2 regions of the Allobosea sp. CCNWLY174 genome follow, and region 1 is predicted to be linked to the other one. Evidence: predicted binding sites of a transcription regulator. Region 1 holds the regulator's gene; the other holds the start of a gene.
What was found. Region 1 encodes LexA, which represses DNA repair genes until DNA is damaged. Its sites were predicted from a motif close to TGTTCNNNNTGTGTTCNG; they were not measured.
Positions count from the first base shown of each region.

Region 2: the regulator LexA is predicted to act here: its motif matches at 6,118-6,135, upstream of V7S63_RS26375 (DUF763 domain-containing protein).

Region 1 is NZ_JBBBBQ010000001.1:245,339-252,935, reverse strand. Features, by position in the region: gene V7S63_RS01220 (molybdopterin molybdotransferase MoeA) at 1-294, shown strand, start outside; gene lexA (transcriptional repressor LexA) at 628-1,365, shown strand; gene V7S63_RS01210 (ComEC/Rec2 family competence protein) at 1,359-3,578, opposite strand; gene gltX (glutamate--tRNA ligase) at 3,694-5,208, shown strand; gene gltA (citrate synthase) at 5,477-6,766, shown strand; gene V7S63_RS01195 (Bug family tripartite tricarboxylate transporter substrate binding protein) at 6,916-7,597, shown strand, end outside.
Region 2 is NZ_JBBBBQ010000013.1:31,604-39,200, forward strand. Features, by position in the region: gene V7S63_RS26345 (DUF2384 domain-containing protein) at 1-252, shown strand, start outside; gene V7S63_RS26350 (RES family NAD+ phosphorylase) at 249-731, shown strand; gene V7S63_RS26355 (PQQ-dependent sugar dehydrogenase) at 1,290-2,615, shown strand; gene V7S63_RS26360 (L,D-transpeptidase family protein) at 2,716-3,714, shown strand; gene V7S63_RS26365 (extensin-like domain-containing protein) at 3,749-4,510, shown strand; gene V7S63_RS26370 (hypothetical protein) at 4,647-4,808, shown strand; gene V7S63_RS26375 (DUF763 domain-containing protein) at 4,827-6,107, opposite strand; gene V7S63_RS26380 (DUF2171 domain-containing protein) at 6,252-6,485, shown strand; gene V7S63_RS26385 (GNAT family N-acetyltransferase) at 6,550-6,819, shown strand; partial or broken gene V7S63_RS26390 (DUF3008 family protein) at 6,877-7,044, shown strand; gene V7S63_RS26395 (hypothetical protein) at 7,529-7,597, shown strand, end outside.

The DNA of each region.
Region 1 (7,597 bases):
GGCCATCTCTTTGCCATGCCGCTGGTCGAGGCGCTGCTCGGCATCGCCGATCCCGAGCGCGACCGCAGCGAGCCCGCCACTCTGGCCGTCGACCTGCCGGCCAATGACGAGCGCCAGGACTATCTGCGTGCCACCACCGAGATCATTGAGGGCGAGCGACGGGTCAGGCCCTTCGCCAAGCAGGATTCCTCGATGCTGGCGAACCTGTCGCGGGCCGAGGCGCTGGTGATCCGCCCGGCTTTCGCCGAGCCTGCCAAGGCCGGCGATCCCTGCCGCGTCATCCGGCTGCGCTAGAGCATTTTCGAGCGAAGTGGACACCGGTTCGCGTGAAGAAAATGCGATAAAGCGAAGACCTAAAGCAATTCCGCGGTTCGGAGAATTGCGGAGTTGCTTTAGTCAACTCTCCCGCTCTCAGGTTGTCATCCCGGACAAGCCGCGCAGCGGCGCCGATCCGGGATCCATTCCGGAACCTCTTTCGGGATCCCGGTCTCCATGCAGTCGCCCGGGACGGCATGTCTCAAATAGGATCAGTTCTCATCACAGCGCTCCCCTTGCGGAACACAAGGCGAACGCGTATGGTGTTCGTGCTTTGTTTCGATTCTAGCCCGAGAGGCGAGCGGCGCGACCATGCTGACACGCAAACAGTTTGAACTGCTTCGCTTCATCCAGGAGCGCCTGCGGGAATCCGGCGTGCCGCCCTCCTTCGACGAGATGAAGGATGCGCTCGATCTGCGTTCCAAATCCGGCATCCACCGGCTGATCATGGCGCTGGAGGAGCGCGGCTTCATTCGCCGGCTTCCGAACCGGGCACGTGCGCTCGAAGTCATCAAGATGCCGGACGGCATCGGCGGGCCGCAGGCACAGCGCGGCCGCTTCAGCCCCTCCGTTGTCCAGGGCGGCCTCGGTCAGACCCCGCCTTCCCCGACGCCGGCAGCCAATCTGACGAAGCCGCGACCATCGGCTGCGGAAGACAGCGGGCGCTCAACCGTCTCGATCCCGGTCATGGGCCGCATCGCCGCCGGCACGCCGATCTCGGCGATCCAGGACCGCAGCCACAGCGTCACGATGCCGGCCGACATGCTCGGCGGCGGCGAGCATTATGCCCTGGAAGTCCGCGGCGATTCGATGATCGAGGCCGGCATCCTCGACGGCGACACCGTCGTCATCCGCAAGCAGGACACCGCCAATACCGGCGACATCATCGTCGCCCTGATCGACGACGAGGAAGCGACGCTGAAGCGGTTGCGCAAGCGCGGCTCCTCGATCGCGCTCGAAGCCGCCAACCCGGCCTATGAGACGCGCGTGCTCGGGCCCGACCGGGTCAAGATCCAGGGCCGGCTCGTCAACCTGATGCGGCGCTACTGAATCGCCTCGGCATCCTGTGCCGGCTCCGCAGTTGCGGCTGCAGTTGCCGGAGCAGGCGCTGGTTCTGACGCCGGCTTCGGTTCCGGTCGCGCCCGGGTCCAGGGGCGCAGGCGCGTGACCTCGTCGGCCGTATAGGCGCGCCAGCCGCCGCGGGCCGCATGATACGCCGTCGCGCCGTCGCGCATGAGCGCGCTGCGGTCGATCAGGCGGGCTGCGCAAGGTGCTGTCCAGTAGAGCGACGTCACCACGAGATCGGCGCGCAGGCAGTCCTCGACCAAGGCGATCCGGTCGCGCGTATAGGCTACCGAGCGGCCATCCGGGAGGCGGATGACGCAGCCACGCGGATCGCAAGCGGCGCCATTGCGCAGCGCCGCATCGTCGGGCGCACGCGAATCGCCGTCGGCATGCAGCCATTGCGTGAGCACGAAGCGGCTCGGCTTGCCGGCCAGCACCATCTTGCCCTCCGGCCCCCGCACCAGCACACCCGAGCCGTCTCGCTCGATCAGGATGTCGGGCCGCGACGGGGCCGAGGCCAGCGCCAGCCCGCCGACCAAGGGCAGCGCGGCAAGGAAGCGCAGCGCCGTCGTCCACAAGGTCAGCCAGAGCAACGACAGCGAGAACAGGATCAGCGCGGTCGAGCCGAAAGCGGGCAGCACCACGGTGGAGCGGTCGATGCCGGCGACCCAATGGGCGAGCTGGAGTACATATCCGGAGGCCCAGCCCATCAGCGCCCAGGCCGGCCAGTCGAGTCCGAACGGATAGGCAAGCACGCCGAAGACCGCGGCGGGCATCACGATCAGCGAGACGAAGGGCAGCGCCAGCGCGTTGCCGAGCAGGCCGAACGGGTTGAAGGTCTGGAAATGGTAGACGCCATAGGGCGCCGTCGCCGCGGTCGCGACCATGGTGGTGGTCAGGATTCCCACGGCCGAGAGCCAGAGCGGGCGCAGCGGCCAGGGCCATGCGGCGGCGGCGGCATCGGGCGCCCGCTCCTGCCAGCGCTCGGCGAAGGCGATCAGCGCCGCGACCGCTCCGAACGACATCTGGAAGCTCGGCCCGAGCAGCGCCTCCGGCTCCCGCAGCAGCACGATGATCGCGGACAGAGCGAGGTTGCGCATGGAAAGCGCCGGCCGGTCGACCAGGATCGCCCCGAGCATGACCAGCGTCATGATCAGCGAGCGCTCGGTTGCGACATCGGCACCGGAGAAGATGCAATAGGCGGTGGCACCGAGCATGGCGACGAGCGCCGCGAGCTTCTTCACCGGCCAGTGCAGCGCCACCGTCTGCGACAGCGTGAGCAAGGCCCGCACCAGCCAGAAGATCGTGCCGGCAGCCAGCACCATGTGCAGGCCGGAGATCGAGACGATGTGGTAGATGCCGGCGGCGCGCAGGTCGTTGTTGGTCTGCTCGCTGATCAGCCCGCGCTTGCCGGTGACGAGGGCCGCCGCCATCGCTCCCGCCTGCCCGCCGCCACTGGTCGCGATGCGCTCGGTCAGCGCGTTACGGGCCTGGTCGATCGCGACCGCCAGGGCGAGCCGGCGCGGCATCGGCACGGGAGGCGGCGCGAGCGCGATCTTGCCGGCGATGTTGCCGACGGCGCCGACGCCCTGGAAGAACGCATCGCGGGCGAAGTCGTAACCGCCTGGGCGCGCCGGGCCTGGCGGCGGCAACAGGCGGGCGGTCGCGCTGATATGGTCGCCGGGCTTCAGCGTGGTCACCGGCGTGGTGACGCGCACCCGCCGAGGCCGCTGCCCGGGATCGACGCCCGGCAGGTCCGTGACCTGGATGACGATGCGCACGCCCTTCTCGCGCTGCTCCAGCGCCTCGACGAAGCCGGTGAGCTTGCCGACATGATTGCGGGCGAGCGCCGGCGCCGCGATGTTCGCCGTCCGCCAGGTCGCGGCCGTAAAGCCGGCAAAGGCCGCCGCGGTCGCGATGCAGATCGCCATGATGGCCCGCCGTTGCCGCATCAGCAGCGCGGCGAGCGCACACAGCACCAGCCCGGCCAGGGGCGCGGCCAGCCCTGGCTCGCGATCGGCCAGGAAATAGAGCAGCACGCCGGCCCCCATGCAGACCGGAAGCCAGTTGAACAGGCGGCGGCGCTCGATCTCGGCTTCGAACGCCTGGCGGAGGCGGCCGCCCCAATCGGGCAGGAAAGCAGATAATGGCTGGGAAAAATGGGCGCCGCGCCGCAAGCGCGCAGGCAGAGCCAGCACGCCCACCCTGCTACGGCGCTGTTCTGGCCCGTAGGAGAGCATCCATCCCCCGTCGCGGCCGCGCGATGATCGCGCCCCCTCCCCGCAGGAGGCTCTTAACGGCAGCCGGCAAGCCATGTTACAGCGGCGGCGCCGGATGTCAGCCCCGGCCGAGGCCCGTATCACGATCGCCCTCGCCTCACGCTTACCCGTTCCGCCGGAGCCTTCCTTCATGAGTGACACGGTCGTCACGCGCTTCGCGCCGTCGCCTACCGGATTCCTGCACATTGGCGGCGCCCGCACCGCGCTGTTCAACTGGCTCTATGCCCGCCGCCATGGCGGCAAGATGCTGCTGCGCATCGAGGACACCGACCGCGAACGTTCGACCGAGGGCGCAATCGCCGCGATCCTCGACGGCCTCGCCTGGCTCGGCCTCGATTGGGACGGGCAGACCGTCTATCAGTTCCAGCGCGCCGCCCGCCATCGCGAGGTCGCCGAACAGATGCTCGCCGCCGGCAAGGCCTATTACTGCTATGCGACGCCGCAGGAGCTCGATGCGGAGCGCGAAGCGGCACGCGCCGAGGGCAAGCAGTGGCGTTATGACGGACGCTGGCGCGACCGCGACCCGTCGACCGCGCCCGAAGGCGTCAAGCCGGTGATCCGCCTCAAGGCGGAGCAGACCGGTGAGACCGTAGTCGAGGACGAGGTCCAGGGCCGCGTCACCTGGCAGAACGAGAATCTCGACGATCTCGTCTTGCTGCGCTCGGACGGCAACCCGACCTACATGCTCGCCGTCGTCGTCGATGATCACGACATGGGCGTCACCCACATCATTCGCGGCTCGGACCACCTGACCAATGCCGCCCGCCAGACGCAGATCTACCAGGCGCTCGGCTGGACCGTGCCGAGCATGTCGCATATCCCGCTGATCCACGGGGCCGACGGCGCCAAGCTGTCGAAGCGGCATGGCGCGCTTGGCATCGAGGCCTATCGCTCGATGGGTTATCTGCCGATCGCACTGCGCAACTACCTGCTGCGCCTCGGCTGGAGCCATGGCGACCAGGAGATCTTCTCTCCCGAAGAGATGATCTCGCTGTTCAACCTCTCCTCGATCGGCCGCTCGCCGGCCCGCTTCGACTACGCCAAGCTCGAGAACCTCAACGGCCTCTATATGCGCGAGTCCGCCGATCACGAATTGATGACGGCGCTGAAGGCGATCTGGTCGGAAATCGGGCCGCCGCGCGGCATCGGCACCGAGCCGTCTCCCGAGCTGGAGGCCAAGCTGATGGCGGCGATGCCCGGCCTGAAGGAGCGCGCCAAGACGCTGATCGAGCTGATCGACAGCGCCTCCTATCTCTACGCCCAGCGCCCGCTGGCGCTCGAGCCCAAGGCGGCCGCCCTGCTCGACGAGGCTGCGCGCCAGCGTATGCCGAAACTGGCGCAAAAGCTCGCGGCGGTGGCGGATTGGGCGCCGCCGCCATTGGAGAGCGCGATCCGCGATTTCGCCGAGGAGAGCGGCGTCAAGCTCGGCCAGGTGGCGCAGCCCCTGCGCGCGGCGCTGACCGGCAAGACCACCTCGCCCGGCCTGTTCGACGTGATGGCGGTGCTCGGCCGCGACGAGGTGCTGGCGCGCCTCGCCGACGCGGCCTGACGCGTCGGAAAGGCTAATGACCGCTCGGTTGAACCCCTCGCGGAATTGGTCTAGCAACGCGCTGCGGACTGGCAGCTCCCGCTGCCGGTCCGGCATAAAAAATGCTTCAAAATCAGTTTGATGAACCCTGCCCGCCCGGACGTCCCGACATTCCCGTCATGGGGCCGTCATCGTGGGCCGTTCGGATGACGCCGGAACGCGACACGCAGCCGGTGCCCCCGTTCGACCGGGCACATGACTGAAGAACGAGCCTGAAAGGATCGGACCCATGAGCGGAAATACCAGCCAGTTGGCTGTCGAAGGCAAGACCGTCGACATGCCGGTCAAAGCGGGTTCGATCGGACCGTCGGTCATCGACATCAGCAAGCTCTACGGCCAGACCGGGATGTTCACCTACGACCCCGGCTTCACCTCGACCGCCAGCTGCGAGTCGCAGATCACCTATATCGATGGCGACGAGGGCGTCCTGCTCCATCGCGGCTACCCGATCGAACAGCTCGCCGAGCACGGCGACTTCCTCGAGACCTGCTATCTCCTGCTTTACGGCGAGCTGCCGACGGCGGCGCAGAAGGCTGACTTCGACTATCGCGTCACGCGCCATACTATGGTGCACGAGCAGATGGCCCGCTTCTTCCAGGGCTTCCGCCGCGATGCGCACCCGATGGCCGTGATGGTCGCCTCGGTCGGCGCCATGTCGGCGTTCTATCACGACTCGACCGACATTTCCGATCCGCAGCAGCGCATGATCGCTTCGATGCGGATGATCGCGAAGATGCCGACGCTGGCGGCAATGGCCTACAAGTACACGATCGGCCAGCCCTTCGTGTACCCGCTCAACTCGCTGGACTACACCTCGAACTTCCTGCGCATGTGCTTCGCCGTGCCGGCCGAGGACTACAAGGTCAATCCGGTTCTCTCGCGCGCGATGGACCGCATCTTCACCTTGCACGCAGACCATGAGCAGAACGCGTCGACCTCGACGGTCCGGCTCGCCGGCTCTTCCGGCGCGAACCCCTTCGCCTGCATCGCCGCCGGCGTCGCTTGCCTGTGGGGCCCTGCGCATGGCGGCGCCAACGAGGCGGCGTTGAAGATGCTCGAGGAGATCGGCAGCGTCGACAACATCCCGAAATACATCGCCAAGGCCAAGGACAAGAACGATCCGTTCCGCCTGATGGGCTTCGGTCACCGGGTCTACAAGAACTACGACCCGCGCGCCAAGATCATGCAGAAGACCACGCATGAGGTCCTGGCCGAGCTCGGCGTCAAGGACGATCCGCTGCTCGATGTCGCCATGGAGCTCGAGCGTATCGCCCTGCACGACGAGTACTTCGTCGAGAAGAAGCTCTATCCCAACATCGACTTCTATTCGGGCATCACCCTCAAGGCGATGGGCTTCCCGACATCCATGTTCACCGTGCTGTTCGCGCTCGCGCGCACCGTCGGCTGGATCGCGCAGTGGAAGGAGATGATCGAGGATCCGTCCCAGCGCATCGGCCGCCCGCGTCAGCTCTACACCGGCTCGCCCAAGCGCGATTACACGCCGATCGGCCGTCGCTGATCAGCGACACGCGCAACGCTGGAATAATAAGGGCCGCGACGGAACCCCGTCGCGGCCTTTATTGTTTCCCGAGATTGATGCATCCAATGCAGATGACGGTTGCACGCAGAGCGCTACAGTCGCCGACCCACAATGGAGTGTCCTCGCCCATGTCGAAAACCGAAGGTCTCAGCCGCCGCGGCTTCCTGGCCGGTGCATCGGCCCTGCCTCTTGCCGGCACCGCCTTCGCCCAGGCCCCATTCCCGACGCGGCCGATCTCGCTGATCGTCCCCTTCGCCGCCGGCGGCTCGACCGACATCGTCGCGCGCCTTGTCGGCCAGAAGATGGGCGAACTGCTCGGCCAGTCGATCGTGATCGACAACCGCGCCGGCGCCGGCGGCAATATCGGCTCGACCGCGGTCGCCCGTGCCACGCCCGACGGCTACACCCTGCTTCTCGGCACGATCTCGACCCATGCGTTGAACCCGGCGATCCTGAAGACCGTCACCTTCGACGCGGTCAAGGATTTCACACCGATCTCGCTGCTCGCCGTGGTGCCCAACGTCATGGTCGTGCATCCGAGCTTCCCGGCCAAGACCGTGCCGGAGGTGCTGAAGCTACTGAAGGACAATCCGGGCAAATACTCGTATGCCTCGTCCGGCGTCGGCACGCCGCTGCATCTCTCCGGCGAGCTGTTCAAGTCGCTCGGCGGCGTCAGCATGAACCATGTGCCCTATCGCGGTGCCGGCCCGGCACTGAACGACGTCGTCTCCGGCGCCGTGCCGATCATGTTCGACAACCTGCCCTCCTCGGCCCAGTTCATCCGCAGCGGCCAGTTGCGCGCCATCGGCG
Region 2 (7,597 bases), on a different contig from region 1:
GCCACCTATGAGCGGCGCAAGACGGCGCTCCGGCTCTCGTCGGACGAAGGCACCCGGCTGGCCAGGGTAGCACGGGTCTGGAGCTTGGCTCTCGATGTCTGGCAGACCGAAACGGAGGCGCGCGAGTTTCTGTTTCGATCGCACCCGATGCTGGAAGATAGGCGTCCGATCGACGTGGTCATTCAAAACGAGATCGGCGCTGAACTGGTGCTGGATATACTGGGCGGCCTGAAATACGGCAGCGCTGCGTGACGGCTCAGCGGCTCGATGGCACGCTGTTCAGTTTCCGGATAGGTGACCCGAACGGCACTTATCCTATCTTCGATGCCACCGCTTCGACGATCGGGCCCGGACGATGGAACACGCCCGGAAGCCCCCTCATCTACAGCAGTGAGCACTATTCGACGGCGCTCTTGGAGAAGCTCGTCCAGGGCAGCGGGCGTCTGCCGCCGAACCAGCATCATATCGAGATCACGCTGCCTAGGGGACTGTCGTACGAGGTTTTCTCACCTTCATCCCTGGCAGGCTGGGACAGCATGCCGGCGACGGCAAGCAAAGAATTTGGCGCGCAGTGGTGCCAGCAGCGCCGAAGCGCGATTTTGATCGTGCCGAGCGTGGTGGCGCGGCTTAACCGCAACGTGCTGATCAACCCAGCGCATTCGGAATTTGGGACGATCACAGCGAGCCTGCATGAGCCCGTCTATTGGGATCGGCGGCTTTTTGGATCGTGAGGCCGGATCGGGACGTGGACCGCGCGTATTCTGGAGTTGGCCCATTGCTGGCGCCAAGAGAGTCCGCTTTCAAGCAGCCTACTTACGCTGGCAATGGCTCTTAGCTGACGTCCGGTGCGTCCGCTCTCTTGCGATTTAGCTTCGCGCATGGGGATGACAAGGGTTCGCCATGGGAGCCAATGCCACAGTCCCACGGCATGAGCTGTTTACGTCGATCATGGGAATGAAAACTGCGCGGTATCCGGGCAGGCGCCGCTTTGTAACGCCCGATCTCGTCAACGAAAGGGGATAGCGCGGCCCGTCCAGACGTCACGGCTAGACCATGTGGACAAGGCGCGCTTGCCAGTTCGAGCACGCCGACACCGCCAGCACTGAGCCGGTAACGTGCTTCGCCGCATCTGAGATTTGCAGATTTTCCAAGCCGCGCCTTCCCCCCTGCTGCGACAACCAATAGCCGTTGCCCTGGTTCCGCCTCGCCCTGAAACGCAATCGCTTTCGAACCTGTGCACGCTCGCCACGTTGGCTTCAAATGATCCCTGCCTGGATACGGAGGCCGACATGACGCACTCCCACAAACTAGTTTTCCTCGTTGGCGTCGCCGCTTCGGCGCTGGCACTCACCGCCTGCAGTGACAAACCGCTGCCCGAAGAAGCGGGCTATGGACAGAGCCCGACCCTGCCGGAGCCGAAATCCTCTTGGCTGCCGACGATCAAGGTTGCCAAGGCCATTGGTTGGAAGGAAGGCGAAAAGCCGACGCCGCTCGCTGGGGGACAGGTCACCGCCTTCGCGACCGGACTTCAGCATCCGCGCTGGCTTTACGAGTTGCCCAATGGCGACGTTCTCGTCGCAGAGAGCGACGCCCCGCCCAAGCCCGAGGAAAAGAAGGGCGGCGTCCGCGCCTGGGTGCAGGGACTTTTCATGCAGCGCGCCGGATCCCAGACCCCTAGCGCCAATCGCCTCAGCCTGTTGCGGGATGCCGACGGCGATGGCGTCGCGGAGACGAAAATCGTCTATCTTGAAAACCTGACCTCGCCGTTCGGCATGGCGCTGGTCGGCGATCAGCTCTACATCGCCAATGCCGACGCGGTGGTGCGCGTGCCCTATGTTGCGGGCGAGACCAAGAACGCCGCCAAGCCCGTGAAAGTGGCGGAACTGCCGGCGGGTCGCAACCATCACTGGACCAAGAGCCTTATTGCGGCTTCCGATGGCTCGCGCCTCTACGTCGGCGTCGGCTCCAATTCCAATGTGGCTGAGAATGGCATGGCTGAAGAGGAGAACCGCGCAGCGGTGCTGGAGATCGATCCGCAGAGCGGTGCCAGCCGGCTCTTTGCGAGCGGGCTGCGCAATCCGGTCGGCATCGACTGGAATCCGGCAACGAAGGAGCTCTGGGTCGCCGTGAACGAGCGCGACGAGATCGGCGACGACCTCGTGCCGGACTACATCACTTCGGTAAAGCGGGATGGCTTTTACGGTTGGCCCTACAGCTACTACGGTCAGCATGTCGACAAGCGCGTCGAGCCGCCGCGGCCGGAGCTCGTAGCGAAGGCGATGAAGCCGGACTACGCGCTCGGCTCCCATACCGCCTCGCTGGGGATGACCTTCGTCAAGGACGGTCGACTGGGGCAAAGCTATCAGGGCGGCGCGTTCATCGGACAGCACGGGTCATGGAATCGGGCCCGCCCTGTCGGGTACCGGGTGATCTTCGTGCCCTTCGTCGACGGCAAGCCGTCCGATATGCCGAAGCCTGTCCTTACGGGCTTCCTGAACGACAAGGGCGAGGCGCGCGGACGGCCCGTCGGTGTGCTGGTAGACCAGCGCGCCGGCCTGCTGGTTGCCGACGATGTTGGGAACGCGATCTGGCGGCTGACGGCTCCGACCAGCTGATGTGACTTAAAGGCGCGCCGGCCAGCCCGGCGCGCCCGGCGGAACATCCGGTCTGGCTGTCCGTATAGCTTCGCGAACGCCGTTGTCGTCGGAGCCCCAGATGAAATCCGCCCATTCGATCAAGCCTGCCGGGCTCGCTGCGATCGCGATCGTGGTCATGGCTATCTGGGCGTGGCCGGCAATGGCGATAACGGCAACAGAGATCAATTCCGTCACTTTCGCGGACCGGAACAAGACAGTCGAACCCGGCCCCAATCCGTTCATTGTCAAGGCACAGGTTCTCCTCAGCCGTCGCAGCGTCTCGCCTGGGGTCATCGATGGCATCGACGGCGAGAATTTTCGCAAGGCGGTCGCCCAGTTCCGGCGGCAGGAAAGGCTCCCTGACGGCGAGGAGATCGACGAGCTTGCGTGGCTGAGCCTGGGCGGCGAGACGGCGAACGACGTGATCGCCGAGTACGCGCTGACCGACAAGGATGCCTCCTACGACTTCGTCGACGCCATCCCGCGCGACTACGCCAAGCAGGCGAGGATGAAGCGCCTCTCCTACACGAGCCCGCAGGAGATGCTGGGCGAGCGCTTCCACATGAGCGAGACGCTGCTCGCCGCGCTCAATCCTCGACAGGCGTTCTCACAAGCTGGGACACGCATCGCCGTAGCGTCCGGCCGTCGTTCGCCCGAAAAGGGCGCTGCTCTCCGGGTGGACGCGATCAAGAGCACGGGGATGGTCATGGTGTTCGGCGCCGACGACGTGGTGCTCGCAAGCTACCCGGCGACGATCGGCAGCGAGGACACCCCCTCGCCATCCGGTGAGTACACGATCGAGCGCATCGCCCGGAATCCGAACTACACCTACGACCCCGAGAAAAACTTTCAGCAGGGCAAGAACACCGAGACGCTGACGCTTCCGCCCGGCCCCAACGGCCCGGTCGGTACGGTCTGGATCGCCCTGTCGAAGCCGACCTTCGGAATTCACGGCACGCCCGAGCCGGCAAAGGTCAGCAAGACCAACTCGCATGGCTGCATCCGCCTAACCAACTGGGATGCAGAGGAGCTTGCCGATCTCGTCAAGGCGGGTGTTGCGGTGCGCTTCTTGGAATAGCAGCATGTGGAGGCGAGCGGGTCGGGCGGTCGCAATGGCGCTTTGCGCGGCTTGTCTGAGCGCCGCCGCCGATGCGCCGGCGCGCGATCGCGCCCGCAGCGCAAATACCATCGACCCAGCGATTCTGGCCCCCTTGCCGCCACCGCGTCCCGCCGAACTGTCCCCGAGTAAACCTGCGGGGGCTGATACGGCGACGGCGAAGACGCCACCCGCACCCGCCGAGCCGGAAGGGCCTATCGGCCCGCCCGGCTGCTTTGCGACCTTCTTCGAGCGCGGCGGCATCGCCTTGCCGGCCGCGTCCGACGCGGGCACCCGCGACTGCGCCATCGCCGAGCCCGTTTCGTTTCGCGCCGTCGCCATGCCGGACGGCTCCCAGGTCGAACTGGACAGCGCCATTACGGTCGCCTGCGCCTTCGCCATCGAGATCCTTGATTGGGTCCGCAGCGACCTGCCCGGCATCGTCTCCCGAGAGAAGGGCAAACTGGCCCGGCTGACCGGAGTCGGCGGCCATGCCTGCCGGCCGCGTAACGGTGTGGCCGGCGCCCCTATCAGCGAACATGCGACGGGGAATGCGATGGATATCGGTGGCCTGCGCTTGGACGACGGCAGGATCTTAAGTCTCGTCGGTACCGAACCATCGACTCGCGCGCTGCGCGAGGCGCTTAAGACGAGCACCTGCGCGCGCTTCAGGACCGTTCTCGGCCCCGGCTCCGACGCTTCGCATAAGGATCACCTGCACCTCGACATGAGGCAGCGGCCACGCGACTACAAGATCTGCCAGTGGGACATCGAATGACGCGCAAGCCTCGGCCTCTCGACGGCTCCAGCAAGGACGATCCGCAATGCCCGTGATCGACGATCTCGAGAACCGCTACGGCCTAGGGCCGATCACCGTCTAGATCCGGCATCACGTGAAGCGCGGCGGCGAACTTATGGCGACCTATGAGACGGAGTATCCGTCCTGGCGCGAGGCGATGGTCGCGATCGCGAGTGATCTGCGTGAGGGGCGCGTCGAGGCGAACAAGGTTGCAGGGAAGCCCGTCGCGGCGGAGTACTTGGCAGCGCTTAAGGATCACGCGCCCGATTCGGCCTGAGGCTCGTCCCCTAGATATTCACTGGCGTTCCGCGTGCCGCCTTGATCGAACGCCCTCTTCGAGCGCCGGCTGCTCCCAGCCGAAGACGCTGCGTCCGCCATACTCCGCAGAACGACGGCGTTCATCGGCGACATACTCGTCCAGCGTCGGACCTGTCGCGCCGCGCTCGAGCCGCCGGCTCTCTTGATCGAGGCGAGCGATCGCGGCCAGACGGTCATCCTGCCCAAGCTTTGCGCGGTCGACGGCGGAACGAAGGACGTTGATGGTCTGATCGTAGACCTTGGTTGGCACCGCAAAGGGTTGGCGATCCTTGCCGCCATGGGCGAGCGAGAAGCGGGCCGGATCCGTGAAACGGCAAGCCGCACCGTGCACCACCTCGGCCACCATCGCGAGCGAGCGGACCGTGCGGGCGCCTACCCCGGGGACCAGCAGCAATTCAGAAAAATCGCCAGGCGCGCTGTCGGCCGCGGCTGCGAGCGCGCCATGCAGCCGCCGCGCGATCACATCCTTTGGCCGAACATCATGATGGGCCGGCATCACCAGATGAGGCAGGGCAAGCTGTTCCTGAGACAGCGCTGCCGGCGCGCGGTCGCGTTCCAGTGCCGTGAACTCCCGAACGATGGCATCCGGTCCGATGCCGCGCAGCATCTCGACCTGGCTGTCTCGGGCCAAGGCTGCGCGCGCGTCGGTGAGGTTGATGATCCGGCCCTGGCTCTGCCCGTCGATCGCGGCATGGGGCGCCTCGACGAAGCTGCCGAGCCCTTCGGATTGCCAATGATAGCGCCGGGCGAGCCCGCCATCGCCATTCATGCCCTGCTGTACCACGACCCACTGGCCGTCATCGGCGACGATGAAGCCGTGCAGATAGAGATCGAATCCGTCCTGAACAGCCGCACTGTCGACCTTCGCGACGAGCCGGCTCGCCTTGGCCAGCGCCACCCCGTCGAAGCCGACTTCGGCGCCGATCCGCTCGAGCTCGGCCGGCGTCTGCCGCGAATGGCTGCCGCGCCCGCCGCAGACATGCATCCCGAGTTCGCGCGACAAAGGCGCCAAGCCGCGCTTCAGCGCCCCGATGACGCTCGTCGTAACGCCTGAGGAGTGCCAGTCCATGCCCATCACCGCGCCGAATGACTGGAACCAGAACGGGTGGGCGAGGCGCCGCAGCAACTCCTCGCGGCCGTAGTGATGGATAATCGCTTCGCAGATGACCGCGCCCAGCCGCGTCATGCGCTGCCCGAGCCAGGCCGGGACGCGACCGTGATGCAAGGGCAGATCGGCGCTGCCAGATCGACGAGTCATAGCATATCCCGAGAACGAAAAGAGAACTCAGTTTATAGTGGCATACGACCGGCATCGCCAGAGCGAACATGCCAGCCTTCGCAATCGGAACATGCGTGATCCCGCCCAGTTTCCTTCGCGGGACAAAAGTCAGGGAGACGTACGATGTTCGACATCCAGAAGATCAAGGAAGGCCTTGAGGTGGTTGGCTCCGACAACGCTCACCTCGGCACGGTGGACCATTTCTCTGGAACGCAGCTCAAGCTGAAGAAGAACGATGCCGGCTCAGGCGGCTCCCATCATTATTTGAGCACGGACCTGATCGCGGATGTCGGCGAGAAGATCGTTCTGACCGTCTCGGCTGACGAAGCGCGCCAGCAATGGGCTCCCACGGACTGATATCATCGGATCCATGATAGCGAAGGACGAAGGCGGACGGCTCTGTCGCCGAACCCGTTCGCGAATGTCGTCGAGCGGCCGGCCAGGGGTCGCTTCGAGATGGTTCAATAGCGGCGTCGCATTCGCCGCCTTCAGGCAGCAGGGCGACAAGCTGATCTTGACGCATACCGAGGTTCCCGCCGCATATGGCGGTCTGGAACTGGCTTCACTGCTCGTCGATGGTCTCTTTCAGCAAGCGAGAGGCTTCGGCCGGCAAGTCGTTCCCGCGTGCTCCTTCGTGACCGACTGGGCCCGCCGCCATCCCGAATTCGCCGATGTCGTCGCCTCACGCTGAGCAAGCCGCAGGCCGTTGAAGGTTCGGTTTGCGCTGGGCATGGCCAGGAGAACCGAGATGCCCGCTACGTCAACAGCTCAGCAGAAGGCGGCCGGCGCCGCCTTGGCCGTCAAGCGCGGCGACATCAAAAAGAGCGAACTCAACGGCGCCTCCAAATCGACGGAGAAGTCGATGCCGGAGAAAGAGCTCGACGAGCTCGCCTCGACCAAGCGCAAGGGCAAGCGCGCTGTCGCGCAAACTTTCGCGGCAAAACCAGGCCATCGCCGCCCATCACGCGCGTCAGCAGATTGCGCTTTCGCCCGCGGCGTGACCGAGCGATGCGGGCGGGCGTTGCAGGTCCGTCAGATCCGAGGCATTCGGCGGCGCATGGCTGCGAGGCCCCTAATGTCCGTATCGGTCGCGTCACTGACGCAAGACGGGCTGGCCCTCGTCCTCTCGGGTTTGCTGCGGTCTAAACCGTCGGCCAGGCGCTTCAAGGCCGCGTGCCGCGCCGCGTGGCGGCCGGCCTTCGCCGATCTTGCGGACGAGGCCCGGCGTCCTTCGCAAGGGCTTGTGCCCTGCTTGGCCGCAAGCCTCGTCCGCTCGCCTGGCAAAGGCCGGACCTGTGAAGCGCCAGGGCTTTCGACGGTTCGGGTCGACCGCACCCGAGGGGACGACGGCCAAGCGCCGATCCCGCTCCGAGGGCGCAACCGAAGAAAGGACTTTTTCCATGGCCAAGACCGCACATTCACCCCGCCAGACCGCCCGCGTCGTGCCGCTCCGCAAAAGCACGACCATC